DNA from 2 places in the Sporosarcina beigongshangi genome. Region 2 is predicted to be linked to the other one. Evidence: a T-box and tRNA genes for the amino acid it is inferred to sense, from the RefSeq annotation. Region 2 holds a T-box; the other holds one or more tRNA genes.
What was found. The T-box of region 2 lies ahead of R2B77_RS01505 (valine--tRNA ligase). A T-box ahead of a tRNA ligase gene usually reads a tRNA of that ligase, here a tRNA-Val.
Positions count from the first base shown of each region.

Region 1: it encodes a tRNA-Val, which carries the amino acid that the T-box ahead of R2B77_RS01505 (valine--tRNA ligase) is inferred to sense. The anticodon was not compared.

Region 1 is NZ_JAWLIR010000004.1:104,152-119,951, forward strand. Features, by position in the region: gene R2B77_RS02865 (TRAP transporter permease) at 1-1,255, shown strand, start outside; gene R2B77_RS02870 (methyl-accepting chemotaxis protein) at 1,583-2,929, shown strand; gene R2B77_RS02875 (peptidoglycan recognition protein family protein) at 3,118-3,822, shown strand; gene R2B77_RS02880 (hypothetical protein) at 3,960-4,328, shown strand; gene R2B77_RS02885 (GlsB/YeaQ/YmgE family stress response membrane protein) at 4,430-4,678, opposite strand; partial or broken gene R2B77_RS02890 (ATP-binding protein) at 5,044-5,229, opposite strand; tRNA gene R2B77_RS02895 (tRNA-Val) at 5,358-5,430, opposite strand; gene R2B77_RS02900 (DNA-3-methyladenine glycosylase family protein) at 5,540-6,400, shown strand; gene R2B77_RS02905 (hypothetical protein) at 6,564-6,707, opposite strand; gene R2B77_RS02910 (Gfo/Idh/MocA family protein) at 6,975-7,916, shown strand; gene R2B77_RS02915 (aldehyde dehydrogenase) at 7,941-9,329, shown strand; gene R2B77_RS02920 (PAS domain S-box protein) at 9,345-10,913, opposite strand; gene R2B77_RS02925 (M42 family metallopeptidase) at 11,017-12,069, shown strand; gene R2B77_RS02930 (UDP-N-acetylmuramoyl-L-alanyl-D-glutamate--2,6-diaminopimelate ligase) at 12,084-13,574, shown strand; gene R2B77_RS02935 (hypothetical protein) at 13,594-14,100, shown strand; gene R2B77_RS02940 (peptide chain release factor 3) at 14,267-15,800, shown strand, end outside.
Region 2 is NZ_JAWLIR010000002.1:188,461-204,260, reverse strand. Features, by position in the region: gene hemA (glutamyl-tRNA reductase) at 212-1,576, shown strand; gene R2B77_RS01535 (cytochrome c biogenesis protein) at 1,724-2,554, shown strand; gene hemC (hydroxymethylbilane synthase) at 2,647-3,576, shown strand; gene R2B77_RS01525 (uroporphyrinogen-III synthase) at 3,569-4,327, shown strand; gene hemB (porphobilinogen synthase) at 4,330-5,310, shown strand; gene hemL (glutamate-1-semialdehyde 2,1-aminomutase) at 5,311-6,603, shown strand; gene R2B77_RS01510 (hypothetical protein) at 6,900-7,568, shown strand; T-box leader at 7,985-8,222, shown strand; gene R2B77_RS01505 (valine--tRNA ligase) at 8,423-11,068, shown strand; gene R2B77_RS01500 (ATP-grasp domain-containing protein) at 11,159-11,950, opposite strand; gene R2B77_RS01495 (ATP-grasp domain-containing protein) at 11,947-12,813, opposite strand; gene R2B77_RS01490 (bifunctional folylpolyglutamate synthase/dihydrofolate synthase) at 12,875-14,083, shown strand; gene R2B77_RS01485 (sensor domain-containing diguanylate cyclase) at 14,203-15,800, shown strand, end outside.

The DNA of each region.
Region 1 (15,800 bases), on a different contig from region 2:
ACAAGGTACAATTTCAGGTAGCTCGGTAGCCAACGTTGTAGGCTCGGGCTCGTATACCATTCCAATGATGAAAAAGCTTGGCTATCGAAAAGAATTTGCAGGCGGTGTTGAGGCAGCTGCTTCGACGGGTGGTCAAATTATGCCACCGATTATGGGGGCAGCCGCATTTCTGATGGTTGAATTTATCGGCGGTGTTACGTACTGGCAAATTGCCAAAGCTGCAGCGATTCCGGCCCTTCTTTATTTCACAGGTGTTTGGATCATGACACATTTTGAAGCGAAGCGGGTAGGTTTACAGGGAATGGCTGAAGATCAGATTCCTGATCGAAAAGAAACATTAAAGAAAATCTACTTGCTGTTACCGATTATTGGAATTATTGTATTCTTATTAGCCGGTATTGCAACAATGAAAGCAGCTCTTCTCGGAATTGTTTTAACAATTGTTGTGAGTGCGTTCGACAAGTCGACACGTCTTGGATTGAAGGATATGATTCATGCACTCGTTGATGGTGCACGTACAGCTCTTGCCGTTGCCGCAGCAACAGCTTGTGCGGGTATTATAGTAGGGGTCGTTGTAAAGACTGGCCTAGGCTTGAGCCTTGCGACAGGACTTATTTCAGCCGCGGGAGGAAACATTTTCCTCACGTTATTCTTTACGATGCTCGCAGCTATCGTTTTGGGGATGGGTTCCCCGACGACTGCAAACTATGTCATAACATCGACAATCGCGGCTCCAGCGATTATTACGCTATTGATGCTGGATAATCCTGATGCAGCAGTTCCACTCGTTGTCGCTATTTCTGCGCATCTATTCGTGTTCTATTTTGGGATTATTGCAGATATAACACCTCCGGTTGCACTTGCTGCATTTGCAGCAGCTGGGATTTCAGGTGGAGATCCTATTAAAACCGGTGTTACATCAGCGAAGCTTGCCGTTGCAGCATTTATCATCCCATATATGTTTGTCTTCAATCCGGCTATGCTGATGATCGGTGCCTCGATTCCTGAAATTGTCTGGGTCGTTGCCACTGCAATTATTGGGATGATTGCCATTGGTGCAGGGATGATTGGTTATTGGTACCGGAAATGTAATTGGATTGAGCGTATTATTGCGATTGGTACAGGATTACTCCTTATTTATCCTGAAACAATAACGGATATTGTCGGTTTGGTTCTCTTCGCAGTAATGTTTGTAATTCAATGGTTGTCTAGGAATAAAGACGAGGACAATAATAAAGTTGCGGCTGTTTCTTAAATAAAATGATAGAACTCCTTTCGCTATTTTATAGTGGAGGAGTTCTAATTGTCTTGGGAGTTAATAAATCTTTTAATAAAGTAAATTAGCGTTAACGTGTAAGGAAGTTTGATTATCGTATTAGTCGAATACTTTTGAAAAAAATGTTTTAATATTCTATAAAGTTTGGTATGCTTCTAATATAATAAATCCCAGTTATGACTCTAGTCATATAGATTTCACATAAATTACCCTTTATTCACTTGCAATCAGACCGATATAAATATATAGTCGAGGTTCAGCGTGTAATACTTTAGACATAATGAAAGATGGGAAGAGGGATGGTAAATGCAGAAGAAGCAGAGAAAACCAAAGATGCAAAAGAAACCAAAGTTCCAAGCAAAGCAAAAAGAACAAAAGAGACAAAGTGCTGCAAGTAAAATTTCATTCAAATTATGGATGCTCACTGTCTTGTTAAACGCGATAATTGGTTCTGTAATCGGTATAACAAGCTACCAATTCGCTAAAAAGGACATAGTGCTGATTGGGAAATTTGATATAGTACTACTAATTTTGGTCGTAGTTGGTATTGGTTCTGCTATTTTCTATGGTGTCACAAGGAAAAAGATTGCCTTATTAAGTGAGATTTCACAAAACTCTTCGCTAATTGCGAATGGGGATTTAACAGTTAAGCAGCTCCCGGAATCGTCTGATGAGATTGGTAAAATTGGTGTATCCTTCAATCAAATGACGACTAATCTGCGCGCGTTACTGAAAGATGTACAAGCAACGAGTGAATTATTAGTGACTTCGGCCAGTGAGCTGTCTGCAGTGTCTGAAGAAACGTCTGCAAGTAGCGATGAGATTGGCGCTGCGATGCTGGAAATTACGACTGGTGCAGTCGGACAAGCGACTAATCTAGAGGATACAAATAAAAGCCTAGGTCTTTTAACGGCTTCAGTTGATAAAATGAACGATCAAAATCAGCATATTAAAGAAATTAGTGCGGTTTCTGAAGATGCAACAGCAAAAGGACAAGATATTGTTGCGGTTCTAAAAAAATCAAATGATGAATCGACGCTAGCAGCTGACCAAATCAGTGTCGGGATTACTAATCTGTATACGAAGTTAAAGGATATTTCGACGATTACAGATGCAATTACTAACGTATCTTCACAGACAAATTTATTGGCATTAAACGCTAGTATCGAAGCAGCGCGAGCAGGGGAGCACGGTAAGGGCTTTGCGGTTGTTGCTGAGGAAGTAAGAAAATTAGCTGAACAATCAAGTGTCTCAACGAACCAAATTCAACAAATGATCATTGGGATTGAAAAAGAGGTAGAAGACACTGTGATGGCAATGATGACAACAACAACTATTTCCAGTCAATTGAACACAGCTGTTAAGGATACAGAAGAAGAGTTCAATAAAATTGCAGCCTCAGTTCAAGAAACTTCAGCAGCAATGGAACAGTTGAATGTTGAAATTCAGCAAGTAACGGAACAGAGTAAAGTGATCACTGATGCTATTCAAAATGTTTCTGCAATTGCAGAACAAACTGCTGCATCGGCAGAAGAGGTAACAGCATCTGTGGATGAACAATCACAAGCAATTGGTAGTGTGACAATGCTTGCACAAGGGTTAACGGATCTAAGCGAAAAAGTCAGTGAAATCATTCGAAAATATCAGTTATAACAGGAATTGAAGTGCGATAATATCTCCTACTACCAGAAATGGGTGTGGGAGATATTTTTTTATGGTTATGTAGCATTGTCATAGGGGTTGTCTACGTTATGCCATATGCTACTAAACAAGGTGCTGTTACCCGTGCATGGTAATACGTGCATGGTAATAGGATCTTAGTAGGGAAGGTGGTGAAGCATATGGCATATACTGACATCAATCATTTTATTCCGACATCGCTCTATCCGCTCAAGGCGCCATACGTCATGACGCCGGAAACCATTACAATCCATAATACCGCCAACGATGCTACGGCCATTAACGAAATCGCCTATATGACGCGCAATAAGAATGCCACATCATTTCACGTCGCGATTGACGATAAGCACGCTGTACATGGAATTCCATTCAATCGTAATGGGTGGCATGCTGGGGATGGAAATGGGGACGGCAACCGCAAATCCATTGGGATTGAAATATGTTTCTCGAAATCAGGTAGTGCTGCCTATAAAGCTGCGGAAGCGAATGCCATTGAATACATTGCTCGTTTACTTAAACAATTTGGCTGGGACGTGAATCGAGTTAAATGGCATCGTGATTGGAGTGGTAAACAATGCCCGCACCGTATCATTGCGGAAGGTCGTATGACTACTGTTCATAATGCGATTGCAAAACGCTTGGCTGAATTGAACACAATTACATCTATAGGAGAAAAGGAGGGGGTGCGCATGTTTAGTCCAAGTTCTGCCACGTTGAAAATGGCCTTTGAGCAACACTTAGCCGAGGCGGTTAAGGATGGCTTATTGACGGAGAAATGGCTAACGGATTTTAAGGCTGGGAAGCTGTCACTCGATGATGCGCTAGCGTTGACAGTCATTATTGACCAGCGTGGGAAAAAAAGTTAATTGCTATTCAGTAAAAAATATATGCGTTTGAGAACATTTTAATTTACTAGTACTAAATACTGTTGTATACTCTTTTAATGATACTAATAGACTGTTTTATACGGAGTGGTAAAAATAGTCGTAAAGGAGCTTAAGCAATGGAGATACAAGAATTATTAGTTAAAATTAATCAGAGCATCGAAAAACTTGACCTCATCTCGGCAAGAACGTACATCGAAAAAAATATGGAACTATTACGCAAAAACAAACACCATCTTTCTAGAAATGCAAGAGAGTTACTTGATTTCCTTCAAAGTGAGTCGAACTCTACGACAAACAATTATAACCGCCGTGAACTCCACATGATTAACACCATCAACACTTATGCCACTCGATTTGATGTACGGGGCCTCAGACTATCAGTCAAAAACAATCCTGATTTACTGATGAAAAAAGACATTCGTCTCTATTTAAATGCAGATGCCAAGATTTTATTAGAGGGTATGAAAGTGATCCAGGTAAGCTAAGCATCCAATGTTACAATCAGAAGGCAGTATTGAAAAAGTGACCACTCCATGCGGAAGGTCACTTTTTTCTGTATATACTTTTTTGAACATAGTATTAATTTTCACTTTTTCAAGGTCTTTAAAATAAAGCTGACAATTAGAACAAAGATAATGGCGCCGATTAATGTAGGAATAACGAAAAAGCCGCCTATTTCTGGTCCCCATGAACCTAGCAGGATAGAACCTAACCATCCGCCAATCAAACCTGCAATAATGTTTCCAATAATTCCTCCGGGTATATCTCTACCGATAATCATTCCTGCGAACCACCCGAGTACACCGCCGACAATTAAAGTCCATAGTAAACTCATTTATTCATCACTCCCAATTTGTGTATATAACTCTATTCCCCGTATCCAATAATTAAAACAAAACAAGAGAATTTACTAGTTTTTGATATTACTTGGGAGATTAAGCTTAGCAAAGATCTATACATGGTATACTAAAAAATAACAAAAAAACCAATTTAGGGAGTAGTGATATCTAATGTGGGAATTGTGGAAGGAACCTTATATCATATTAGGGACATTTATAGGTTTTGAAGTAATCATGTCTTTTTCTTCTAAGGAAAAAAGATCATTAAAAAAGTCACTTCTAAATATTATTTTATCTAGTTTAATAGTTTTTCTGGTTTCTATCATAGGTTATACCATATTTAATTAACCACTTGTAAGCGTCAAGTAGAAATGAACACTGTTCGCTGCTTCATACGATGACTATACTCATCTATTTTGACAACCTCCACACGGTGAAGTAAACGATTGAATATGGCTGTTGTAATTCCTTCGTCACCCATCAATTCAGCCCTCTGATCCGGGCTTTTATTCGATGTAAGAATAATAGAGCTATGCTCGTAAAGATGAATTTAAAAATGAAACTGAAAATAATTCGGCACATTTTCGGCACACGAGGATATAAAAACAAAAAAACATCCTCCAATTTAGGAAGATGTTTTCTTGTAAACCATTGGTACATATGACGTTCTAAGTATGGTCCCAGACGGGCTCGAACCGCCGACCCCTACCTTGTCGAGGTAGTGCTCTCCCAGCTGAGCTATGGAACCTGGGAAGTTATCGTGTGCACTTGCTTACTGCACAAGTTCTATTATAGCTAATCTGTAAAAGAAGTCAACACCTTTTCTAAATAAACTATATCGGAGTATAATAAACGGTATGGGGGTGTTTCTAATCGAAAGACAAATGGAATTACCATTCGTTTATGATTTTGATCGTGCATTGGATAGACTTGCAACTAGTCCTGTCAATGCAGTTGATAGCGCGGAGCGACTAATCCGAATTCCGATGGATGAAGGGAATGTTGTGACGCTTCGAGGAACAGGGACAACAGTGAAACCTGCTTTCACAATGCAAGGATTACTCAATGATACCCAATTTGAAGAGGTTAAAGCGATTTTTCACTTCGACAGGCCGCTTGACGGTATCCAAGCGCATTTTGTCGGGACGGATTTGGAGCCGCTTTTTATGGAACATGCAGGGACACCACTCATAAAAAGCTTTTCATTATATGGAGACCTTATGACGAGTATTATTCATCAGCAGTTAAATCTATCATTTGCCCACACCTTGACACAGCGATTTGTAGAATCATACGGAGAACAAGTGGAGGGCGTTTGGCGCTATCCATCACCTGAACGTGTTGCCTTGCTGGATGTCTCGGAATTGCGTGATAGGCAGTTCAGCACGCGGAAGGCGGAATATATCATTGGTTTGTCGCAGTCGATTGCGGAAGGAACGCTGGACCTTGAGCAATTTAAGCGAATGGATGATGCGGAGGTAGTAGCTAGGCTCGTAGCATTTAGGGGTGTTGGACCTTGGACAGCTCAAAACTTTTTGATGTTTGGGCTAGGACGCCCGAATTTATTCCCATTGGCGGATATTGGCTTGCAAAATGCTTTGAAAAAACTATGGGGAATGGATCGTAAGCCGACTAAAGAGGAAATGCTAGACCGCTTTCCAGTTTGGTCGCCCTATTTAAGCTATGCTGCTTTATATCTATGGCGCAGCATTGAGTAAAGTTATACAGTTTCAATCAATTGCGCCTTGTGTAATTGCATCTGGATTCGGTGGGGGGTTTGATGCATTTAGATAAAAAAACAGCTTTCCCATTATCGTATGGAAAAGCTGTTTTAGGGTTCGCTTGAAGTGGGGGGCATCGGCAAAGTCCATTCGCTTACTATCAGTGTGGTAGCTCCTGTACTTGTTCTTCATCGTTAAAGTAAAGAAAATTTTCTTCCTCTAGTTCGCTGAGCCGCTCTTTATTAATACCTAATGACAGGTCGCCTTCAAAAATTGTTTCCCACCAAGTTTCAGTTGTTGTCATGTCTATTTCCTCCTTAATAGTCTTTGTTGTTTGAACATTCTTTTCCCTTGAATGGTATAATTTAAAACATAGAATGTGAAAAGGAATCGTAAGGCCTATCCTTTTCAACTTGATACAGCAGTGGTTCAAACCCCGGCTGTATCAAGTTGAAGCCTCTGGCGGATGTCACGGATTTTGAAGGGAGTTAATTGAGCAAGCTCTATTCAAAATCTGGACGCAAACACGCCTCGGCGTGTTTGATTTTAAATTGAAAAAGGGGTTAATTACGTGAAAAAAGTTACATTTGCCATTGTTGGCACGGGACTAGTTGGTGAACGTATCATTAAACAAGTAATACAAAATACCGAAGCGACGATTGTTGCTTTGTTTGATGAAAATGGGAAGCGTTTGCAAGAAATGGCGGATACATATGGACTGTATGCGGCATCCTCCTATGAGGAGGTCCTTGCGCTTCAACCGGACTGGGTCTACGTCGGAACGCCTCCAGTTTCTCATGCAATGCTCAGCGAAAAAGCGATTGCTCAAGGATTAAATATTCTTTGTGAGAAGCCGCTGGCACATGACGTGGCAGATGGATTGGTGATGTCTACGGCAGCTGCAAACAATAGCAATATCCAGACGGCGATGCATTTTCCACTCCTTTATAATCCGGCAGTTCGACATATGATGCAGCTTGTCGATGAAGGTACGATTGGAGAAATACTTCGAGTCGAACTACAAGCGTATTTCCCACATTGGCCGCGCGCCTGGCAACAAAATCCTTGGATTGCTTCACGTGAACAAGGCGGCTTCACGCGCGAAATTTTCCCACATTATTTTCAGCTTATGTACAGGATGTTCGGTCAATTGTCGATCACTTCCCATGAAACCGTTTATCCTGAAGATGAAACGCTTGCGGAAATGGGTGTCCTAGCAATCGGAAAAACAAAGAGTGACATTCCTTTCCTGGTAAACGGCATTACAGGAATTGGTCAACAAGAAGAACTGTCCTATACAGTATATGGAGTAGAAGGCGTTCTGAAACTGCGTAATTGGTCGGAACTTAGCAGCGCACAAAAAGACAGTCCTTTTGAAATATTGACTTCCTTCGATACTGTAAATTCGCTAACAGAAGAATGTGTTTTAGCTGTTAATGGTGAAAAAGCGCTACTTGTATCATTTGATGAAGGACTTGAAGTGCAAAGGTTGATCGATCAATTGTTAGATTAAATAGGAATGAGTGGAGGAAGCGACATGAATGTTACTGCACAAGATGTTGAGGTAATGATTGCGAGCCAACGAAACTTTTATTTTACAGGGGAAACGCGAAGTGTGGCCTTTCGAATTGCGATGCTGTCGAAGCTAAAGGAAGCAATTCAGTTACATGAGGCTGCAATTTTAGAAGCACTTCATTTAGATTTGCGAAAAAGTCCATTTGAATCGTATGTAACAGAAATAGGTTTTGTCCTCTCAAGCATATCGCATATGATTAAAAATCTGGAACAGTGGATGGAGCCGGAAGTGGTCAAGACGCCAATTCATTTGCAACCAGCGAAAAGTTTCATCGTGCGTGAGCCGTACGGATCTGTGCTTATTATTGGACCATTCAATTATCCATTTCAGCTAGTGATGGAGCCACTTGTCGGTGCGATTGCAGGAGGCAACTGTGCGATCGTCAAACCTTCTGAGACTACGATTCATACAGGTGCAATTGTGAAGGAGATTTTGACAGCTATCTTTCCGCCGGAGTTTGTTCGTGTTGTTGAAGGCGAGCAGAAGGAAACTTCGGCACTTATTCATGCATCTTTTGACTATATTTTCTTTACAGGAAGTGTAGCTGTTGGCAAAGTGGTCATGAAAGCAGCATCAGAACGCTTGACGCCGATTACGCTTGAGCTAGGTGGAAAAAGTCCAGCGCTTGTCGACCAGACAGCGGATATACCAAAAGCGGCTGAGCGAATTATATGGGGGAAATTCGTCAACAATGGACAGACCTGTGTTGCACCCGACTATGTACTGGTGCATCATACTGTAAAAGAAAAGCTCGTCAAAGCGATGTGTGTCGCGATTCGAAAGTTTTACGGAGAGAAGGCTTCGGAAAGCTTAGATTACGGTAGGATCGTCAATGATAAGCATTTTAGTCGTTTACTCACGATTCTTGAGAAGGATCGTTCACATATCGTTTACGGTGGTAATTTCAATCGTGAGGATTTATTTATTGAACCGACAATTCTTGACAATGTATCATGGAATAATGCTTCGATGGAAGATGAAATATTTGGCCCGATTTTGCCGATTTTGACATACGATAATCTTGGAGAAGCGGTGCATCGCATTCGACAACTTCCAAAGCCGCTTGCTGCTTATATGTTCACGGAAAACGAACAGGCCTCCGAATACTTTACCGACAATTTACCGTTTGGCGGCGGATGCATTAATGACACGATTACACATGTCGGCAATGGAAACCTACCGTTTGGCGGGATCGGCCCATCAGGGATGAATGCTTATCATGGAAAATATAGCTTTGAAGCATTTACACATGCCAAAGCGATGATGAAAAAAAGTACAACTTTCCCGATGAATATAGCTTTTCCTCCATATGGTCAAAAACTAAAAGTAGTAAAACCGCTTCTCCGTTAAGGATAGCGGTTTTACTTATATTATCGGTAACGTAATAACGGTTTCAGTACCTTCACCGACAATGCTGGAAACGGTCATTGTCCCACCTTGGTCAGCAATGATTTTTTTCGAAATCATCATACCAAGCCCAGTACCTTCAAGCTTCGTTGTAAAGAAGGGTTTGTAAAGATTATCCATTGTCATTTGATCCATACCAGGTCCATTATCCAGAATGGAGATTGAAATGCTGTCTATCTGACGAGTCAATGTGATGGTTATATCACCATTTTTGCCAATTGCCTCAGAGGAATTTTTCAATACGTTAATGAAAACTTGCTTCATCCCATCTTCATTGCTATTAATTGTTACAGTGTTGGCAGGAATATTAGGACTGCAAACAATGGACCGTTGCGTAAACTCAGGCTCGAACATAACGATGACATCCCGTAGTGTTTGCTCAATGAAAAACGCAGTGGATTTCTTCAAATTCGGTTTGGACAGCACTAGAAATTCACTAACAATCAAATCGATACGATTGATTTCACTATATATAACATCTGTGTACGTACGATAGGGGTTGGCAGAATCATTATTTATAATTTGAATAAAACCTGAAATTGACGTCAATGGATTGCGTACTTCATGGGCAACGCTTGCTGCAATTTCACCGATAGCTTTAACCTTTTCGGTATCAATTAATAGTTGTTCAGCTTGAAGTCTCAGTGTAATATCTCGTGAGATAAATGTCATGGCAACAATTTCGTGTTGCTTATTATAAACGGGGGTAATGGTCAGTTCTGCATCAAATACGACCCCGCCTTTTCGCATTTCTTTTGTGCGAAGTAGGTGAAAGCTTTGCCCTTGTAACACGTACTTCGTTCGTTCCTCGACCTTCGCATCTTCGGAGGGAGGAAATAATCTTGGTGATTGTCCAATGCATTCAATTTCTTTCCAACCATAGATTTTTTCAAATGCGGGATTGACTTTAATAATTTTTTGGTCTAATCCAAAGACGACAATGGCGTCTTCTGAATGCTCAAAAAAAAGATCGAGATAGCCTTCCTTTGACATTAGAATAGTATCCATTCTTTTGTTTTCGCTAAACATGTTATTCCATTGAGGGGAAATTTTAAAGGTATACAACAAGCAGAGAAACGCGATCATGATGCAAATGGATATAACATGAAAAATTCCTATTGCACCGCCACCAGAAAGATAGCTAGCGTGGTGGAAGGAAAAAAGAATACCTAGTTGTGCACAAGTAATAGCAGTTATAATTACGTTGATACGGGAAACGTTGTAGATGGTCGTTAGGAGCATTGGGAATATCAAGTAAAGTAAGTTCGATAAATCAGGTAAGAATAAGTTGATGAAAAAAATATATAAGTTGTAGGTAATAATAATGACTAGACGCAAGGATAGGGGATTCATGTCCAGGCGTTGCATGATTACGAGTGTAGCGATAGATGCAACACCGAATAGTGCTGTGCTTGTTTCGTAGAAATCGTGTAAAAAGGGTACAAAAATCATATGAATAATGACGCCAACAATGAAAAAAAGTATGATAAACTTGTTACGTGAATGGATGACGGTTGACTGTTCCATTGGGCACCTCGACTAAAATTCAATTCTTTATGCTAATATCATACACGATTTCGCGGCTACATAAAATGACAATCATTTGAAGTGGAGGAGAGGGAAAATGGAAATGATGATGAAATTGAATGAGAGACGTACGGTTGAACTACTGAAAGAACTGGTGGAGACACCTAGCCCGTCCGGTTACACGGAGAAAGTGATGGAACTTATTTCACGACAATTCGATGAAATTGGTATTGCCTATAAAAAAACGAATAAAGGGGCAATTATTGCTACGATTGAGGGAGGAGATACAGCGCGTCATCGCTTACTTACTGCCCATACAGATACATTAGGTGCGATGGTGAAAGAGATTAAGAGCGACGGTCGTTTGAAATTAACGATGGTAGGTGGCTTTAACTGGAATGCGGTAGAAGGGGAATATTGCCTCATTCATACGGCAACAGGAAAAGAGGTGCGTGGCACAATTTTAATGCACCAAACAACTGTCCATGTGTACAAAAATGCGGGAACCGCGGAACGTAACGCTGATAATATTGAAATTCGCATTGATGAGAGAGTGACAAATGCTGCTGGTACTCGCGCACTCGGTATTGAGGTGGGGGATTTCGTATCCTTTGACCCTCGTTTTGAAGTGACGGGAAGTGGGTTTATTAAATCTCGTCATTTGGATGATAAAGCGAGTACAGCACTGCTGCTAGAGCTTGTGCGTTCACTACAAGAGCAAGGCACTGTACTGCCACATACAACGCATTTCTATATTTCCAACAATGAAGAGATTGGTTATGGAGGCAACTCCAATATTCCAAAGGAAACGGTCGAGTATATCGCAGTTGATATGGGTGCGATTGGTGATGGACAAGCGTCGGATGAATATACGGTGTCGATTTGTGCCAAGGATTCGAGTGGACCGTATCATTATGCGCTGACGCAGCATTTGACGGGGCTTTGTAAAGTGGGCAATATTCCTTTTAAATTAGATATATATCCATACTACGGCTCGGATGCATCTGCCGCGATTCGGGCAGGCTTTGACGTGAAACATGCATTATTTGGACCTGGTATTGAATCGTCACATGCATTGGAGCGGACACATATTGATTCACTGACAGCGACTGCGCAATTGCTTCACGCATATGTTACTTCAGCGATGATGGACTGAACGGAGGTTTTTGGATGGATACAGCAACATTATTGTCAGTATTGACAGTTAAACAAGTGATGGGAGCAGTTCCATCGACGGTGACAGATATCGCGGTTGATTCGCGTGCAGTAAGTGCCGGAGGGGTTTTCGTTTGCATCGAAGGATTTACAGTCGACGGTCATGATTACGTTGGAAAAGCGATTGACAATGGTGCAAGGGTTATTGTGGCTTCTAAGCCAATCGCTGTCGATTTGGACAAAATCGCGGTTGTCACTGTCGACAATACATCACGAGCGATTGGTTTGTTAGCGGCTCGTTTTTACGGGTATCCCTCCAAGCGGATGACGATGATTGGTGTGACGGGGACAAATGGTAAGACGAGTGTTAGTGGAATTATTCAAGCTATTTTGCAGCTAGCGGATGAGAAGTCAGCTGCATCGGGAACCATCGGCTTTAATGTGGCAGGGATGTTGTATGATACGGAAAACACAACGCCAGATACACTGACGACACAGGGAATGATTGCACAGGCGGTAGCTGAGGGATGTACGACGATGACGATGGAAGTGTCCTCGCATGGGCTTGTGGAAGGGCGTTTAGCTGGCGTTGAATTTGATATTGCCATTTTCACCAACTTGACCCATGACCATCTTGATTTCCATGGAACGATGGAGGAATATGGACATGCCAAAGGATTGTTATTTTCTCAGCTCGGACAGGATTTGGACAAGCGTAAGTTTGCGATTGTTAACGCAGACGATGCGTGGAGTGCGAAGTTAAAGGAAATGACGTCGTATCCTATTTTGTCCTATGGGCTCCACAATGATGCAGTGTTCCGTGGGACAGATATAGTGTTGGCTTCTGATGAAACGTCGTTTACCCTGAATGCACCTGACGGAGAATTTAAAGTCGTCATGCAATTAATTGGTGAATTTAGTGTTTATAACGCATTGGCGGTCATCGCAGCACTATATGCAAAAGGTATGGCAACGGCGGATATCATCGGCTATCTTGCGCAAGTACCTGCTGTGAAAGGTCGTATGGAGCGGGTACAGACTGAGCTGCCGTTAACGATCTATGTCGATTATGCCCATTCACCTGATGCCATTGAAAAAGCCATTGCGGCTGTTCTTCCTTATAAGAAGGCTAGTAGTAAATTAATTTTTGTCATTGGCACGGGCGGCAACCGGGACCGCTTGAAGCGTCCGATCATGGCGGAGAAAGCATCTGTTGCAGATTACGTTATCCTGACAACTGATGACCCGCGTGACGAGCCGTACGAGTCGATTGTCGGAGAATTGGCGGCGGGGATGCAACATGACGCATATGCTTGCATCGGCGATCGTGCAGAGGCGGTACGCCATGCCGTTGCCGTTGCAGAACGCGGTGATATGATTATTTTCGCTGGTAAAGGGCATGAGGATTATCAAATCATCGGTTCAACGAAATACCCGCACTCTGATGCGGAAATTGCGTTGGCAGAGGCAGAGAAGAAATTTGGTACGGGTGTAGTGGAGAAGTAAATGAGGAGGAGTCAGATTAGTGGAGCGTTTTATTTTAAATTTAGCATTTTACTCCATGCCAAAGTCTTTGATATCCGACTCGGGTGAGGATTATATAATTTTCACCAATGAAGAAATCGACAAAACGTTAAGGACGCATAGTGCTTTCCATTTTAATCGTGATGATCTTAACTTTTTTAGTCAACACGGCAATGCAGCGTATTCGTACTGGTGTCAGTCCGTTTCTCTAACGAAAGAAGAAGTAGCATGGTGCAATGATAGTCATGATTTAGCGGTGGGCATTTTGTTCAATAAATTGAGATTAAATTTGCAAGAGGATGGCGTGACGGCAGGTAGAATAAAAAATATTGATCAGCAATTCGATTGTCGGTGTCAAATTGAGCTTTTTTTCCCTGATGATAATCGCGCTATTTTTAAGGTACAAAGGATTGATTTAAATTGGATGGCAGATATGCATCTTGATTTTGAGTTTAGAATGTTAAGTGATTCTTTACTGGAAGAATTGAAAAAACATAGTTTGTCTTGAACTAGAACGCTTATAAATAGGTATTCAACAGAAGGAACCCTCCATCAACCAAGAGTAGGTTGATGGGGTTCCTTTTTGTATGTTGAAAATTCTAATGAAAAATTGTTGAAATCCCCACGCAATGCGTCTATGCTAAGAAAAGCGAAACAGAAGGAGACAATATAAAATGGATAAACCTATACAGGAAGAAATTGCATCACGGCGCACATTTGCGATTATTTCTCACCCGGATGCTGGGAAAACAACGATTACGGAAAAACTGCTTTATTTCGGCGGTGCAATTCGTGATGCAGGTACAGTTAAAGGAAAGAAGACAGGGAAATTTGCTACATCTGACTGGATGGAAATCGAGAAACAACGTGGGATTTCGGTGACATCATCTGTTATGCAATTCGATTATGACGGCAAGCGTGTTAATATTCTCGACACACCTGGACACGAAGATTTCAGTGAAGACACGTACCGTACGTTAATGGCTGTCGATGCGGCCGTCATGATGGTCGACTCAGCCAAAGGGATTGAGCCACAAACGATTAAATTATTCAAAGTTTGTCGAATGCGTGGAATTCCTATCTTTACATTCATTAACAAAATGGACCGTCAAGGGAAAGAGCCACTTGAGCTGATGGAAGAATTAGAAGAAGTATTAGGCATTGAATCATATGCTATGAACTGGCCAATTGGGATGGGGAAAGAATTCCTCGGTATTTACGATCGTTTTAATAATCGGATTGAACAAGTGCGCGTGGAAGATGAAAAACGTTTTCTTACGTTGAATGAAGACGGTGGACTTGCTGAAGACCATCCGATGGCAGAAACATCTTATTATAAACAAGCACTCGAAGACGTTCTTTTACTAAACGAAGCAGGCAATGATTTTGATGAAGAGCGTGTGGCAAAAGGTGAACTAACACCAGTATTTTTCGGTAGTGCGTTGACAAATTTTGGTGTGCAAACATTTTTAGAAACATTTTTACAATTTGCACCAGCACCACAATCGCGTATGACAAAAGATGAAGCAGAAGTAAACCCGTACTCAGAAGAGTTCTCAGGTTTCATCTTCAAAATCCAGGCGAATATGAATCCAATGCACAGAGACCGTATCGCATTTGTGCGTATCGTTTCGGGCGCATTTGAACGTGGGATGACGGTGACAGTGCCGCGTATTTCGAAAACATTCAAACTGACACAGACGACTCAATTCTTGGCGGATGACCGCGAAACAGTGGATGAGGCTGTAGCTGGCGATATAATTGGTTTGCATGATACGGGGAACTATCAAATTGGGGATACAGTCATCGGTGGTAAATCGTCCTTCCAATTCGATGCATTGCCGCAGTTTACACCGGAGCTTTTCGTACGCGTAACGGCGAAAAACGTTATGAAATCGAAGCATTTCCATAAGGGGATTTTACAGCTTGTACAGGAGGGGGCTATTCAGTATTACCGAACGCTTCATACAGAAGAAGTATTGCTCGGAGCTGTTGGTCAACTACAATTTGAAGTGTTCGAGCACCGCATGAAAAACGAGTACAATGTTGAGGTACGTATGGAACACGTCGGCTCGAAAGTAGCGCGCTGGATTGAAAATGAAAGCGACGTTAAGGATTCCATGACGGGGCAGCGTGCAATGCTTGTGAAAGACCGCTACGATAATTTAGTGTTCTTGTTTGAAAATGACTTCGCAATGCGTTGGTTCC
Region 2 (15,800 bases):
GGACTTTTTTTGTCTGCTAATAAAGCAGTCCCGTTGTTTAGTGCAAATTTATTGCATTGTGGTGAGACAACTACTAAGATAGATTAGAATCATTATAAATAATCTATTCAAACTGTTCATAGTCATACGTTGTTCACAAATTATCAATGAGAAATAATTGTCGTATGATATAATATAGCCATGAATAGAAAGTGAAAGGTGTGGGCACCTGGTGTATACAATCGTAGTTGGTGTTAATCACCGGACGGCACCCGTTGAGATACGAGAGAAATTATCTTTTATTGAAGCTGAGCTGCCGCAAGCGATGCAAACATTGCAACAGCAAAAAAGTATATTAGAAAATATTATTATATCGACATGTAACCGGACTGAAATTTATGCCGTTGTCGATCAATTGCATACAGGACGTTATTATGTAAAAAACTTTTTGGCTGAATGGTTTGATTTACCATTGGAGTCTTTTTCGTCGCATTTAATTATCCAAGAAAATGATGGAGCGATTGAGCATCTGTTACGTGTCTCAGCGGGTATTGATTCCATGGTACTTGGTGAAACGCAAATATTGGGTCAAGTACGCGACAGTTTCTTAGGAGGTCAAGAAATTGGTACGACAGGAACTGTTTTCAATGAGCTCTTTAAACAAGCAGTGACGTTCGCGAAAAAAGCACATACAGAAACGGCAATTGGTGAAAATGCAGTATCCGTATCGTATGCTGCTGTAGAGCTTGGTAAAAAAATATTCGGTTCCCTTAACGATAAGAATATTGCCATACTTGGTGCGGGGAAAATGGGCGAGTTAGCTGCAAAAAACCTGCATGGCAGTGGTGTTGGAAAAGTGACGGTTATTAACCGCACGCTGTCCAAAGCAGAAGAGCTTGCTGAAAAATTCGGTGGGCAAGCAAAATCGATGAAAGAATTACAGTGTGCACTTCTCGAAGCTGATGTCCTCATTAGCTCAACAGGTGCAAATGGTTTCGTCATTGACTATGAACTGATGGAGTATGCGGAGCGTTTACGTAAAGGGAAACCAATTTTTATGGTTGATATTGCGGTGCCGCGTGATTTAGATCCGCGTATTGGTGATTTACCAAATGTATTCCTTTACGACATTGATGATTTGCAAGACATTGTCGAAGCAAATCTTGCTGAAAGAAAACATGCTGCTGAAGAAATTGGTCTAATGATTGAGCAGGAAATTGTCGTATTTAACGAATGGGTAGCGACTTTGGGCGTTGTTCCTGTACTTTCAGCACTTCGTCAAAAAGCGCATCGTATTCAATCAGAAACGATGGCAAGTATTGAGAACAAAATGCCGAATTTAACGGATCGTGAGAAAAAAATATTGAGTAAGCATACAAAATCGATCGTCAATCAATTATTAAAGGATCCAATATTACAGGCAAAAGAGTTAGTGATGGATAAAAATGCGGCTGAAAAACTAGAGTTATTTCAGCAAATTTTTGGGATTGACGAAGAAGTTGTCCAAGAAAAAGAATTACTTGCGGGACAGGCGAAGGATCGTTTGAGGAGCAAGGTGAAAAGAACTGCGATAGCACAGCCAGATGTTCAATATTGAGTAAGTTAAGGAGTATTTTGCATCTATAGCAGTATAGTAGGTGTTCAAAATACTCCTTTTAAAGGTGATATAAATTGAAAGCGGGCTTCAATAAAGGGTTCCACCTGCGTGCTTAGCGTTTTTTAGCGGAAAGGTAGAGATGGTATCATGGCTGATATGACGATGGCGAGGCTGCATGAAGTGATGGTCGTTTTGTACGCAGTAAGCCTCGTCTTTTATTTTATAGATTATTTGAATAAGGATAGGATTGCACACCGAAGTGCTTTCTGGATTTTATCTGTAGTTTACATTTTACAAACGTTATTTCTTCTATTTTTTATGCTTGAAGCGAAACGTTTTCCGATTTTATCACTGTTTGAAGGGATTTATTTTTATGCGTGGCTACTCATTACACTGTCAATCGTGTTGCATTTGTTTTATAAAATAGACCATGTTGTCTTTTTCTTGAATGTCATCGGCTTTTGCTTCATGACCATTCATACATTCGCTCCGATGCAAATCGCGCAGTCACCGATAGGCGATGCGCTTGTTTCAGAGCTATTATTCATTCATATTACGTTTGCGATTTTATCCTATACGGCATTTTCGATGTCCTTTGTCTTTGCGATTTTATATTTGTTAGTTTATAAAATCTTGAAGAAAAAGAAGTGGTCAAAACAATTTAGTCGATTGCCATCGTTGCATCAAACAACAATGGGTATGAAAGCTTCGATTTATACGGGCATTCCTTTGCTGCTTGTTAGCCTAATTTTAGGGATGCAGTGGGCGCAAGTAGCGCTGGACGAGTGGTCACTTTTTGATATGAAGATTGTAGGATCATTTATTCTTCTAGGTGTTTATAGCTCTGTATTATTTTTGCAACGGGGTGGTAAGCTGACAGGAAACGATTTCGCTTGGGTAAATATCTTTGCGTTTTTGTTTGTTATTATTAATTTTTTCCTAGGGAGCAAATTATCTACATTCCATTTTTGGCTCTAACTTACTAGAGCTGAAACTGCAGGCATACGTTCGATGAAATTGTGCCAAATACAACAGGTCTATAAGATAAAGAAAGGTTGGATTGAAATTATATGAGGAAAATCATCGTAGGTTCAAGAAGAAGCAAGCTGGCATTGACGCAAACGAATTGGTTTATTGATCAAATGAAGGCGGCTGGGGTACCATTTGAATTTGAAGTGAAGGAAATTGTGACAAAAGGCGATCAGATTCTTGATGTAATGCTTTCAAAAGTAGGGGGTAAAGGTCTGTTTGTTAAAGAAATTGAGCAAGCGCTTTACAATAAAGAAATTGATTTTGCTGTCCATAGTATGAAGGATATGCCGGCAATCCTTCCAGAGGGACTTGTCATTGGCTGTATTCCGCCGCGTGAAGACGCGCGTGACGCCTTCATTTCAAACGGTCATGTCAAGCTGATGGATTTACCGGTAGGCGCTGTTGTCGGTACATCTAGTTTACGACGCAGCTCACAGTTGCTGCTCTTACGCCCAGATCTAGACATCAAATGGATACGTGGCAATATCGATACACGTTTGAAGAAATTGCATGACGGTGAGTATGATGCAATTTTACTTGCCGCAGCGGGTATGAAACGGCTAGGCTGGAGCGATGATGTCGCAACTGAACTGATTTCTGCTGAAGATTGTATTCCGGCGGTTGGTCAAGGTGCGTTGGCCATCGAATGTCGTGCAGATGATCAGGAATTGCTTGCAGAACTTGCGAAAATTTCTGATGATAAAACATGGAAAGAAGTTGAAGCGGAGCGTACATTCTTGTCGGAAATGGACGGTTCATGCCAAGTGCCGATTGCAGGCTTTGCGAAATATGACGGTGTCAATGTTGAATTGACAGGCTACATTGCCTCTCCTGATGCAACGCAAATTTTCAAACAGTCTTTCGTAGGTGCTGATCCGGTTGAAGCTGGTAAAGAAGTTGCCAAGATATTGCGTGCACAGGGAGCTTCTGAAGTGATTGAGAAAGTGAAGGCGGAAATGGATGCGTAATGGTCAACCGCTATTAGGGGAGACGGTCATTTTTACGGGGACGCCGAAATCACAAGATGTTTTTGAACGGGTGGAGCAGTATGGCGGCATACCGCTGTCATTTCCACTGATTCGAGTAGCAGAGTTGGTGGAACCGACGGATGAGCTTCGTTTGAACGCTTGTCCGACATATGATTGGCTCATTTTTACGAGTCAAAGTGCAGTGGCTGCATTTGGCGCTAAACTTAAGCGTTTCGAGATATCGTCAGCAACTATTCCAGCAAAAATTGCAGCAGTTGGTACAAAAACTGCAGAAGCACTTGAAAAGCTTGGTTTTACTGTTGACTTCATCCCAACAGTGTTCAGCGCAGATGTATTCGTTAAGGAATTTAAACCGACTGAAATGGATATTCGCCGTCTATTATTCCTACGTGGTTCAATAGCTGGAGTCACCATCAAAGAAGAATTGCCTTTTGAGGTGGATGAATGGACGGTTTATACAACGGAACGAGTCAGTGACTCAATTGGCTCACTCATTGATGTGTTGCAGCATAATAAGCAACTAAATGTTTTGTTCGCAAGCCCTTCGGCGGTGCGTGTATTTGCTGAGGAAGTTGCACCTCGAGTAGGATGGACTGGTTATACGATTGCGGCAATTGGACATGTGACGGAAAAAGCGCTGCTTGAAGCAGGAGCCGCCGTTCATGTAAAGCCTGATACATATACATTGATGGATCTCGTCGAGAAATTGGCGAGGCGAAAGGAAGGGTAACTTTGGAGAATTTACAATTCAGACGTAACAGGCGTTTACGTAATTCGACTACATTACGTGCGATGGTGAGAGAAACAGTTTTACAGAAAGAGGATTTCATTTATCCGATTTTTGTGACTGAAGGGGAAAATGTGAAAAATCCTGTATCTTCAATGCCTGGTGTTTTTCAATTTTCACTAGATCAATTAGCGGTTGAAATCGATGAAGTCGTTGCACTCGGAATTCCTGCGGTAATTCTGTTTGGTGTCCCAGCGGAAAAAGATGCGACAGGTACGGGGGCTTATCATGACCATGGAATTGTTCAGCAAGGTATTCGTTTTGTCAAAGAACGTCATCCAGAACTGATTGTTATTGCGGATACATGCTTATGTGAGTATACCGACCACGGACATTGTGGCGTGGTCGAGGGTGACAAAGTATTGAACGATCCTTCACTGGATTTATTGGCACGAACGGCTGTCAGCCAGGCACAAGCGGGTGCTGATATTATTGCACCATCAAATATGATGGATGGCTTTGTCGTTGCGATTCGTCAAGCGCTGGATGCGGCAGGATTTTTAGATATTCCGATTATGTCTTACGCTGTGAAATATGCTTCCGCTTATTATGGACCATTCCGTGAAGCAGCGGGTTCGGCACCACAGTTTGGCGATCGTAAAACGTATCAAATGGACCCAGCGAACCGTCTAGAAGCAATGCGCGAAGCGGAGTCCGATGTGGCAGAAGGTGCGGATTTCTTAATCGTCAAACCGGCACTGTCGTATCTTGATATCATTCGTGATGTGAAAAATAATTTTGTCTTACCGATTGTTGCTTATAATGTGAGTGGTGAATATGCGATGGTCAAGGCGGCTGCTCAAAATGATTGGATCGACGAAAAGAAAGTCGTTCTTGAAACATTGACAAGTATGAAGCGTGCGGGTGCAGATCTGATTATGACGTACCATGCTAAAGATGCGGCGCGCTGGCTGGAGGAGAACTAATTGGGAAGAAATTATGAGTTGTCGAAACAAGCATTTGCTGAGGCTGTAGATTTGTTACCAGGCGGCGTGAACTCACCGGTTCGTGCGTTTAAATCGGTCAATATGGACCCGATTTTCATGGCAAGTGGTAAAGGTGCGGTCATTACGGATATTGATGGTAATGACTATATTGACTACGTGCTATCATGGGGACCGCTTATTCTTGGTCATACAGATCCTGACGTCGTTGCGGGCATCAAGCGTGTCGCAGAAACGGGTACAAGCTTTGGTGCACCAACAGTAGTGGAGAATGAACTGGCGAAACTCGTCATCGACCGGGTACCATCGATTGAAATGGTCCGCATGGTGTCATCTGGAACAGAAGCGACGATGAGTGCATTGCGTTTAGCACGTGGCTTTACTGGCCGTGATAAAATTTTGAAGTTCGAAGGCTGCTACCATGGACACGGCGACTCACTGCTCATTAAAGCAGGCTCTGGCGTTGCAACGCTTGGTCTACCAGATAGCCCGGGCGTACCGGAATCGGTTGCCAAAAACACGATTACGGTTGCTTATAATGACTTGGAGAGCGTCAAAGCAGTTTTTGATGAATTCGGTGATGACTTGGCCGCTGTCATTGTTGAGCCAGTAGCGGGGAATATGGGGGTTGTGCCTCCTGAACCTGGTTTTCTGGAAGGTCTACGTGAGCTGACAGAGAACAATGGCACGCTTCTAATTTTTGATGAAGTGATGACAGGCTTCCGTGTAGGTTATAACTGTGCACAAGGTCATTTTGGTGTGACACCAGATTTGACGTGTCTTGGTAAAGTAATTGGCGGCGGATTGCCAGTTGGTGCATACGGTGGTAAGCGTGAAATTATGGAAAACATCGCGCCTTCGGGAACGGTTTATCAAGCAGGGACGTTGTCAGGTAATCCACTTGCCATGACGGCGGGTATTGAAACATTGAAAAAGTTAACACCTGCATCGTACGATTATTTCATGAAGCTGGGCGATCAGCTAGAGGCTGGTTTCCGTGCTGCGGCAGAGAAGTACGATATTCCGCATACGGTGAACCGTGCTGGCTCGATGATTGGCTTCTTCTTCACAAATGAAAAAGTTACGAATTACGATAAAGCGAAAACATCTGATCTTGGCATGTTCGCAGAGTATTATCGCTTAATGGCAGAAGAGGGCATTTTCTTGCCACCATCTCAGTTTGAAGGGATGTTCTTATCGACTGCACATACAGAAGAGCATATTGCGAAAACAGTCGAAGCGTTCCATACAGTGTTTGCTAAATTGCGTGGGTAACAGATAAAATAAATAGCTGAACTAGTACCCCCTGATCGCTTTGCTGATTGGGGGGATTTTTTGTTTATGTAATGAATCGGGAGTAATTGAGTTTTTCATATAGGTAGTCCGGTTTTCGAATTTCGTAGTTCAGTTTGGTGCGAGGCTAGTCCAGTTTCGGCCAGGTAGTCGAGTTTCTGGAATAGGTAGTCGAGTTTCGAATTTTGTACTTCAGTTCCCAAATTCCACTCCCGTCCTTCTATCAAACACAATCCGTGCATACAATTGTTTGTGTAGGAATAGAGGAGGGAACAATAATGGAGAAGAAGCAGTGGACGATGCAGGAGGATTTTATTTTCCCGGTAGAGACAGGCGTGCCGGCAGGTGTGGAGTTATTGCAAGTAATCCCGAGGTATACGGAGGAACGGACGGCAGAAGCTGTGCGCTTGACGGGTGTTTATCATATCGCAGCGAATGTCGTGTTTGATGAGGGGCAAAGAGCGGAAGATTTTTCGGATTCAGCGATTCTTATTGATGATGTAGATGTGCAAGGAGAGGCGGGGTATTTTGAATATGCAGTGCCTCTTCACATTGATTTACCGTCTGAGGTAGGTAGTCCGTTACAAGTTGTGACAACGGCAGCGATTAATGAATCGGACGGACAAGGGGTATTTAGTGTAGTTTGGGATGTCGAGTGTTCCTACGAAAAAGCAGTAGCCCAAGTGGAAGAGCCGGCAATGACTGCGTCAACAGAAGAGCTGAAAGAAGTTGTAGAAGCAGATGATTTGTCCATAACAATTGAAGCGGATAAGTCAGGGATTACAGAAGCCGAAGATGCCCTCGTGGTCGATTCACCGACTGCAACTCAAGCCGGCACTCCATTCCATGAGGCAGACGAAGCGCTGGCATTCATTGCAGGGCTTGAAGATGGGGTTTCCATAACGAGTTTCCGTTCAAATGATGTTTTTGTAAAAAACGAAAGCTAATCCACAGAGTAAGCACAATAGCAGGAAATCCCCGGTCGTCGGCACGATTAACAAACGAATGAGTTGGAAAATACAAATCGGGATGATGATTCCCTTGCAATAAAAACGGCACTTTCGCAGCCAAGGTGGCAGTAAATATGGGTTATATCCTTTTCTCATCATACAATCCTTTCATCTTTATTCTGCAGTCATTTCTCACCTCTATAGGGGAGAAATGACTGCAGTTTTATATCCTGTTTAGGGGGCGTTCAAACGCCGGCTGAACAAAGATGAAGCCTCCAGCGGATGTCACAGATTTTGTAGAGAGTTAATCGAGCAAGCTCGATTCAAAATCTGGACGCAATTACGCTGAGGCGTAATTGATAATATACTTGACGGGTGATCTACTATTCCGCTACAATAATAAGCAACTATATAAAGATGCGATGAACGGGATAGTACGTAAATTTGATTACTTCAGAGAGGGTGCCGGTGGTGAGAGGCCCTGTAATTGATTGACCGAATGTCACCCGCGAGCAGTTTCTGGGAACAGGATGAAGATTTCATCTTTAGTAGCAGAAACCGGTTTGAAGCCGTTATCGAAGTGTGAGGTGCACGAGTTCTTTGTTGTGCACGAATAAAGGTGGTACCGCGAACAGCTCCTTCGTCCTTTAAGGCGATAGGAGTTTTTTTGTTGTCCAGTTTTAAGGCGCCAGCCCTTCGAGTCGCTTTAGTATAGGGAGGGATTGAAGTACATCCCTCCTCCCTGCTGATAAAGGCGAAAAACGCCTTTATCTTCAGGTCTTCCAGCGCTTGTCAGGGCTAAGCGGCGCCTTTCACATTTCTTAGTGTCCAAAAACAAAGGAGGAATTACTATGTCAAATGAAAACTTGTCGATGCCCACAAAATATGATCCGCAGTCCATTGAATCAGGTCGTTATGAATGGTGGTTAAAAGGGAAATTCTTCGAAGCACAACCCAAAAGTGATAAAAAACCGTATACGATCGTGATTCCACCGCCGAACGTAACAGGTAAACTTCATCTTGGCCACGCTTGGGATACTACACTACAAGATATCCTAACGCGCATGAAGCGCATGCAAGGCTATGACGCATTATGGTTGCCGGGAATGGACCATGCGGGGATTGCCACGCAGGCACGTGTTGAAGCGAAATTACGTGAAGATGGCATCACGCGCTATGACCTAGGTCGTGAGAAATTTGTTGAGGAAACATGGAAATGGAAAGAAGAATATGCCGACCATATCCGCGCACAATGGGGCAAACTTGGTTTAGGTCTCGACTATTCACGCGAGCGTTTCACATTGGATGAAGGTCTGTCAAAAGCTGTACAGGAAGTGTTCGTGAAACTGTACGAAAAAGATCTCATTTACCGTGGCGAATACATTATCAACTGGGACCCAGCGACGAAAACAGCTATATCTGACATCGAAGTAATCCATAAAGATGTGCAGGGTGCCTTCTATCATATGCGCTATCCACTAACAGATGGCACGGGTAATATTGAAATTGCAACAACACGCCCAGAAACGATGCTTGGTGATACAGCAGTTGCAGTACACCCAGAAGATGAGCGCTACAAGCATTTAATCGGCAAAACGGTGCGTTTACCAATCGTAGGCCGTGAAATTCCAATTGTTGCAGACGATTACGTGGATATGGAATTCGGTAGTGGGGCAGTGAAAATTACACCTGCTCATGACCCGAATGACTTTGAAATCGGTAACCGTCACAATTTAGAGCGTGTTTTGGTGATGAATGAAGACGGCTCTATGAACAAGTTAGCAGGTAAATACGAAGGAATGGACCGCTTCGAATGCCGTAAAGCAATCGTTAAAGACTTGCAAGACATGGGTGTTTTATTCGAAATCGAAGATCATTTGCACTCTGTTGGTCACTCAGAGCGAAGCGGCGCTGTTGTTGAACCGTATTTATCGACACAATGGTTCGTCAGAATGCAGACGCTTTCCGATGAAGCCGTTAAGCTTCAACAAACAGAAGGCAAAGTTAATTTCGTACCTGACCGTTTTGAGCACACGTATTTACAATGGATGGAGAACGTACATGACTGGTGTATTTCTCGCCAACTTTGGTGGGGCCACCGCATTCCAGCTTGGTATCATAATGAAACAGGCGAAGTACATGTTGGTCACGAAGCACCAGCAGATATTGAAAACTGGACACAGGACAATGACGTACTCGATACATGGTTCTCCTCTGCGCTATGGCCGTTCTCAACAATGGGCTGGCCGGATGGCGATAACGAGGAATTCAAACGCTACTACCCAACAGATGCGCTTGTAACAGGCTATGACATCATTTTCTTCTGGGTGTCTCGGATGATTTTCCAAGGTATTGAATTTACAGAACAACGTCCATTTAAAGATGTGTTGATTCACGGCTTGGTACGTGCAGAAGACGGTCGCAAAATGTCCAAGTCACTTGGTAATGGTATTGACCCAATGGATGTCATCGACAAATACGGAGCAGATGCGTTGCGCTACTTCCTATCAACTGGTTCATCACCAGGGCAGGATCTTCGCTACTCAACAGAAAAGGTAGAATCCATTTGGAACTTTGCCAATAAAATCTGGAATGCTTCCCGTTTCGCGCTGATGAATATGGATGGCATGACGTATGAAGAGATTGACCTCTCAGGTGAAAAATCAGCTGCGGATGCATGGATTTTAACGCGTTTGAATGAAACCATCGAGCAAGTGACGAAATTAGCTGATCGCTATGAGTTCGGTGAAGTGGGCCGTGCATTATATAACTTTATCTGGGATGATTTCTGTGACTGGTATATTGAAATGGCGAAGCTACCGTTGTACGGGGAAGATGAAACAGCGAAGAAAATGACGCGCTCTGTTCTCGCTTACGTTCTCGACAATACAATGCGTTTGTTACACCCATTCATGCCCTTCATTACGGAAGAAATCTGGCAGAACTTGCCGCATGAAGGGGAGTCTATTACGGTAGCAGCATGGCCGGTTGCCAATGCGGCGCTAACGGACGAATCACGTGCAACAGATATGAAATTATTGATGGATATTATTCGTGCCGTGCGCAATATCCGTGCTGAAGTGAATACACCGATGAGTAAAAAAGTGCCTTTGTACATTGCTGCGAAAGATGACGCAACGGTTGCTGTGCTAGAAGCAAACCGAGGCTACATTGAGCGCTTCTGTAACCCGGAGACATTAACACTTGGCAAGGCAATAGCAGCACCAGGGAAATCGATGTCAGCAGTCGTCACGGGCGCAGAATTATTCTTGCCACTCGAAGGATTATTGAATATAGACGAAGAACTTGCTCGCCTTACAAAAGAGTTAGCGAAATGGCAAGGTGAAGTCAAACGTGTTCAAGGTAAGCTTGCCAACGAGCGTTTCATGTCCAAAGCACCTGAAGCTGTTGTCGCAGAAGAACGTGCGAAAGAAAAGGACTATCTTGAAAAGTACGCAGCGGTTGAGCGTCGTATGCAGGAATTGAAAGAAATCTAAGACGAACACACAAAGACCCAATCGTGGAAATACGATTGGGTCTTTGTTTATTTCTGCTCATTGGATTGCGGAACATGCAGGCAATCACTTTTAGGAAAGTCTCAACTTGATATATTCCATCAATTCCCCGGCGACTGAGAAATCATGTGTCGTATATAGCGATCGTGCGCCGACGGGATCTTCGATTTCATTGAACAACCACCTACCATCAGGTAACAAGATAAAATCAATCCCGATATAGTCGCTTTTCAACGCTTTAGCGATACGCTTCGCTTCTTTTTCTTGCCAGCCATCAAGTGTATATTTTTCGACCGAGCCACCGAGTGTGTAATTTGATTTGAAGGAGCCGTTGCCAGTCCGTTTGACCGCAGCAATCACTTCTTCACCCAACATGAAGACACGGATATCGCGTGCGCCGGATTCGATGTATGGTTGGGCAATGATAGTTTGGTTATGGAATTGTGTGAAAAAACCTTGCGCCTGTATTTGTGATGTGCAAAGGACGACTTCTTGCCCACCATATCCGTCTATCGTTTTCAAGACACATGGGTACGCGGTAATTTGATCCACCCTCCGTACTTTCTTTGTGGGTACAGCTGCAATGCCGAGAAGGGTAGCAAGCTCGAATGATTTAAGTTTATCGTTAGCAATGCGGTTAACCTCGGCTCGGTTTACTAAACGGAAGCCTTCGCTTTCAAATTGACCGGCAAGGCTTGGATTACGATCCCGAAAAAGAATAAAGTCTACATCGGTATCTGGCTGTTTATCTCCGGTAAGTAAGTGCAACTCGATGCCTATGCGTCCTGCCTCATTTATCAGGTCGTCGATGAACATTTGATTTCTAATAGCTTCAATTTTCGAGTAGTAAACAACGCCCTTCATGCAAGCTTCCTCAAAATATAAGCAATCATTGCATCCGCGACATTAACGCCCGTAACGTTATAAATATTGCGGATATGCGCGGCTGCATTTACCTCGCAGACGAGTGGTTCCTCATTGTTTCCGAATAATAGATCAACACCCGCGAATTCAGCACCGACTGCCTCAGCTGCCTGTATCGCCAATTTCCGTTGGGAATCGGTTAACTCAACTTTTGACGCCACACCACCATTTGTAATATTGGCTCGGAAATCTGTTTCTGAATACCGGTACATTGCTGCGACAATTTCACCGCCGACGATATTGACTCGGATATCACGTCCACGACTCGTTGCGATGAATTTCTGGAATACATAATCGACACCGCGCAATTCGTCTATTTTTTCATAAAACTGCTGTTCTGTTTCAATCAAATACACCTTCATGCCGAATGAGCCATGACCTTCCTTGATAATCATTGGCAGTTTGAGACGCTCTAGCACTCGTTCGTAATACCCCGAATTTCGAATAGTGAATGCAGGATACACTTTTGGTGCAATGATTGTTTCGGGCATAGGAATGTCCGATGCGGCTAATTGTAAATATTGTTTCGCTTTGTTATCACAAGTTTCTATGACAATAGGGTTGTTGAAAACAGCAACCCCCGCATTTTTTAAATAGTGTGCAAGTAAAATATCTTTGTCCAAAAAGACAACGAAGTTGGGATATTGTTCAAGTGGTTTTGACAAATACATTAGAACTTCGTAATTCTTTTTAAGTTCAGCTTGAACACCTGCTCGTTCAGCCGCTTCCCGTATTAATTCTGCCTGATCCTTAAATTTATCGCTCGTTAAACTTCCGTTATAAATTATCCAGCAACTTAACATTGTGCCCCTCCAGCCGTGATATACTTTTCCTATGTAGATTCTATCATATGGAGGGATAATTTTGATTCCGAAAATGGACGAATATAAAAAACGATGGGCAATCGAAAGTGACGACGCTATAAAACCAGGACTCGAAGCTATCCAAGATGCACTTGCATTAGTCGGGAATCCAGAAAATGATTTGCAGATTATCCACGTAGCTGGGACGAACGGTAAAGGGTCAACGATTGCATTTATGGAAGGGATTTTACGTCAACATGGTTTTTCGACGGTTGTTTTTTCATCGCCAGCCTTAATTGATATACATGATCAAATTCGCTTTAATGGACAACCGATTTCGACTGATGATTTAGATGCCGCATTTAAAAAGATGAAAGAAGCGGGCTTGAGCGGTAAGCTAACAGATTTTGAATTGTTAACAGTTGCCGCATTTGTAGCGTGCCATCAGTTCGCACCCAATTTTGTCCTGTTGGAAACAGGAATGGGTGGAAAGTTGGATAGTACAAATGTCGTCATACCACTTGTTTCTGTTATACCTTCTATTGCACTAGATCATACTTCATTTCTTGGGAGAACATTGGAAAAAGTCACTGAGCATAAGGCAGGCATTATAAAAGCTGGAAAACCAGTCGTAATCGGAGCACTGCGGGAAGAGGCTTTAGTGGTCGTACAATCTACTGCTAGGGAACTGCAAAGTGAATTATTCGCTTATGGGGATCAGTTTACGATAGATAACCAAGATGTATTTAAAGGACTCGAAGTCTTTCAGCTAAAAGGGAGGAAAATGAAAGGACCTCATCAAGGTGTAAATGCGGCGGTGGCCATTGAAGCACTTCTTGTAGCAGGAGTCGTTTTAGAAAAGGACAAGGTTGCGGAAGCTATTGCGACGACTCAACTATCTTTTCGTTTTCAAGAAGTGTTTCCAAATGTATTTATGGATGGTGCGCATAACCCTGCAGCAGCTAAAATGCTTGTTGAAACAATTCAATTGGAGTTTCCGGGAGAGAGAGTCGATTTCATAATGGGTATGTTAAAGGGCAAAGATATTGAGCAAACATTAAACGAATTGTTACCTGTAGCCGCTTCATTTACGTTTGTTACCTTTCCGCATCCGCAAGCGGAAGATCCGAAAAAGTTGATGGAGTATTGCCATCACGAGAGGAAAAAGGTGACAACTGCCGAATGTGATACTATAATACTACATAGAGTTGATAAAAGAAGGCTAATAGTTACAGGTTCTTTGTACATGATTTCTGGACTTATGACCTAATTACGAGATTTCTAAAATGAAAGTGATTTGTCGTGACAGGGACTCTTTAGTTTGATAAGTTATATATTAGTTCTATATATTCCGACTCATTGACTTGTTTGCTAGGGGGTTTGAAAGTGATGTCAGCTGGAAATAAGTCTACTATAAAGTATTTTATAATGTGGATAATGGTTGTGCCATTCGGTATGTATATGGTTTTTGTCAATTATCCGCCTGTAAAAGTGGACTGGACAACTGTAGCTATTTTTGCGATTTTCAGTTTTCTAGCTGTCTATTATCCCATCAAAAAAAATGAATCACCCATGTTTCTTGTTACATGGCTAACCATTCCAGCTTTTTTAATGTACGGCTTGTTTGTGGAAATAATCGTGATGCAACTAGCTATTTTGGCGACTTTATTCAATAAATCAGGTTCTTTAACAATTCTTTTGCGATTTTTCTTTAACTCAGTACTCTTTTTAGTCCTATCTATTCTTGGAGCAATTGCTTTTTATGCTGTAGGTGGAGAGGTTGGATCACTTGAATTTTGGCAGGTATTAGTCAGTGTTGCTTTCTATCAGGTCGTCCATACAGCTTTTAATGATCTTGCATTAAGGATTTACGCTCGCTATAAGAGAATTAAAACATTGTATACAACAAATGATATTTTAGCTGATTATGTCATAATGCTTGTCATTATCCCAATGGCGCTCACACTTTACTTTATGATTTATATAGTAGGAACAGGTGCATTTCTTTTATTAGTAATGCCATTTTTCCTTATTACATTTATTGCCCGACTTTACAATAGTTCTGAGAAGATTAATAATTATTTGCAGCAGGCAAGCCAGATTGGGCAGGAGCTTTCAGGTATGATGACGGAAAAAGAAGTAATCGACCAGTTCATCAGAAAAGTATCGAATCTCTTTGATGTCGAATTTGCTTATTTATTTGATTATAATGAGGATTGGTTAGAAGTGATTAGCTCCTATGAATATGGCCAATTTAAAACGATTGCGATTGCACGTTTTGGGATGGGGCAGGGATTGGCTGGACGGGTTTTGCAAACCGAGGAGCCGGTCATTTACTCCTCGAAGGAGGAATGGGAGGCAAAAACTCATGACTATATGCCTGACGAGATACAGAGTGTTATCTGTATACCAATCGCTCGAAATCAAAAAATTGAAGGGGTCTTGCTGCTAGGTTCTAAAAAGAAATCTGCTTTTCTGGAATACCAAGTTAAGATTATGGATTTGCTTTGTTCTTATTTTACGGTATCTGTGGAAAAAGCGCGCTATATGGAAGAAGCAGTTACGAAAAATGAGCGCTGTGCGTTAACCGGGCTTTATAACTATCGTTATTTGGAGGAACAATTGACTTATCAAATGGGACAGGTGACGAGTGACGGCTCCGTGAATTTGTCTGTTGTCATGCTTGATATTGATTATTTCAAGAAAATAAATGATGAATATGGTCATCAAAGTGGCAATGACATTCTCTACATTTTAGCAAAGAAGCTAGAGGCTGCACTTCCGGAAGATGGAATAGTTGGGCGATATGGTGGTGAGGAGTTTGTCTTCATTTTACCGGGGATGACGAAATCGGAGGCTTATGATTTTGCAGAAGACTTACGTGCAAAAATCGGTGGACATAACTTTTTAATCGTCCCTGACCTTGGCGAGGACAAATATCCAACAGTGATTCATATAACTTGTAGTATAGGGGTTTCATCAGCGCC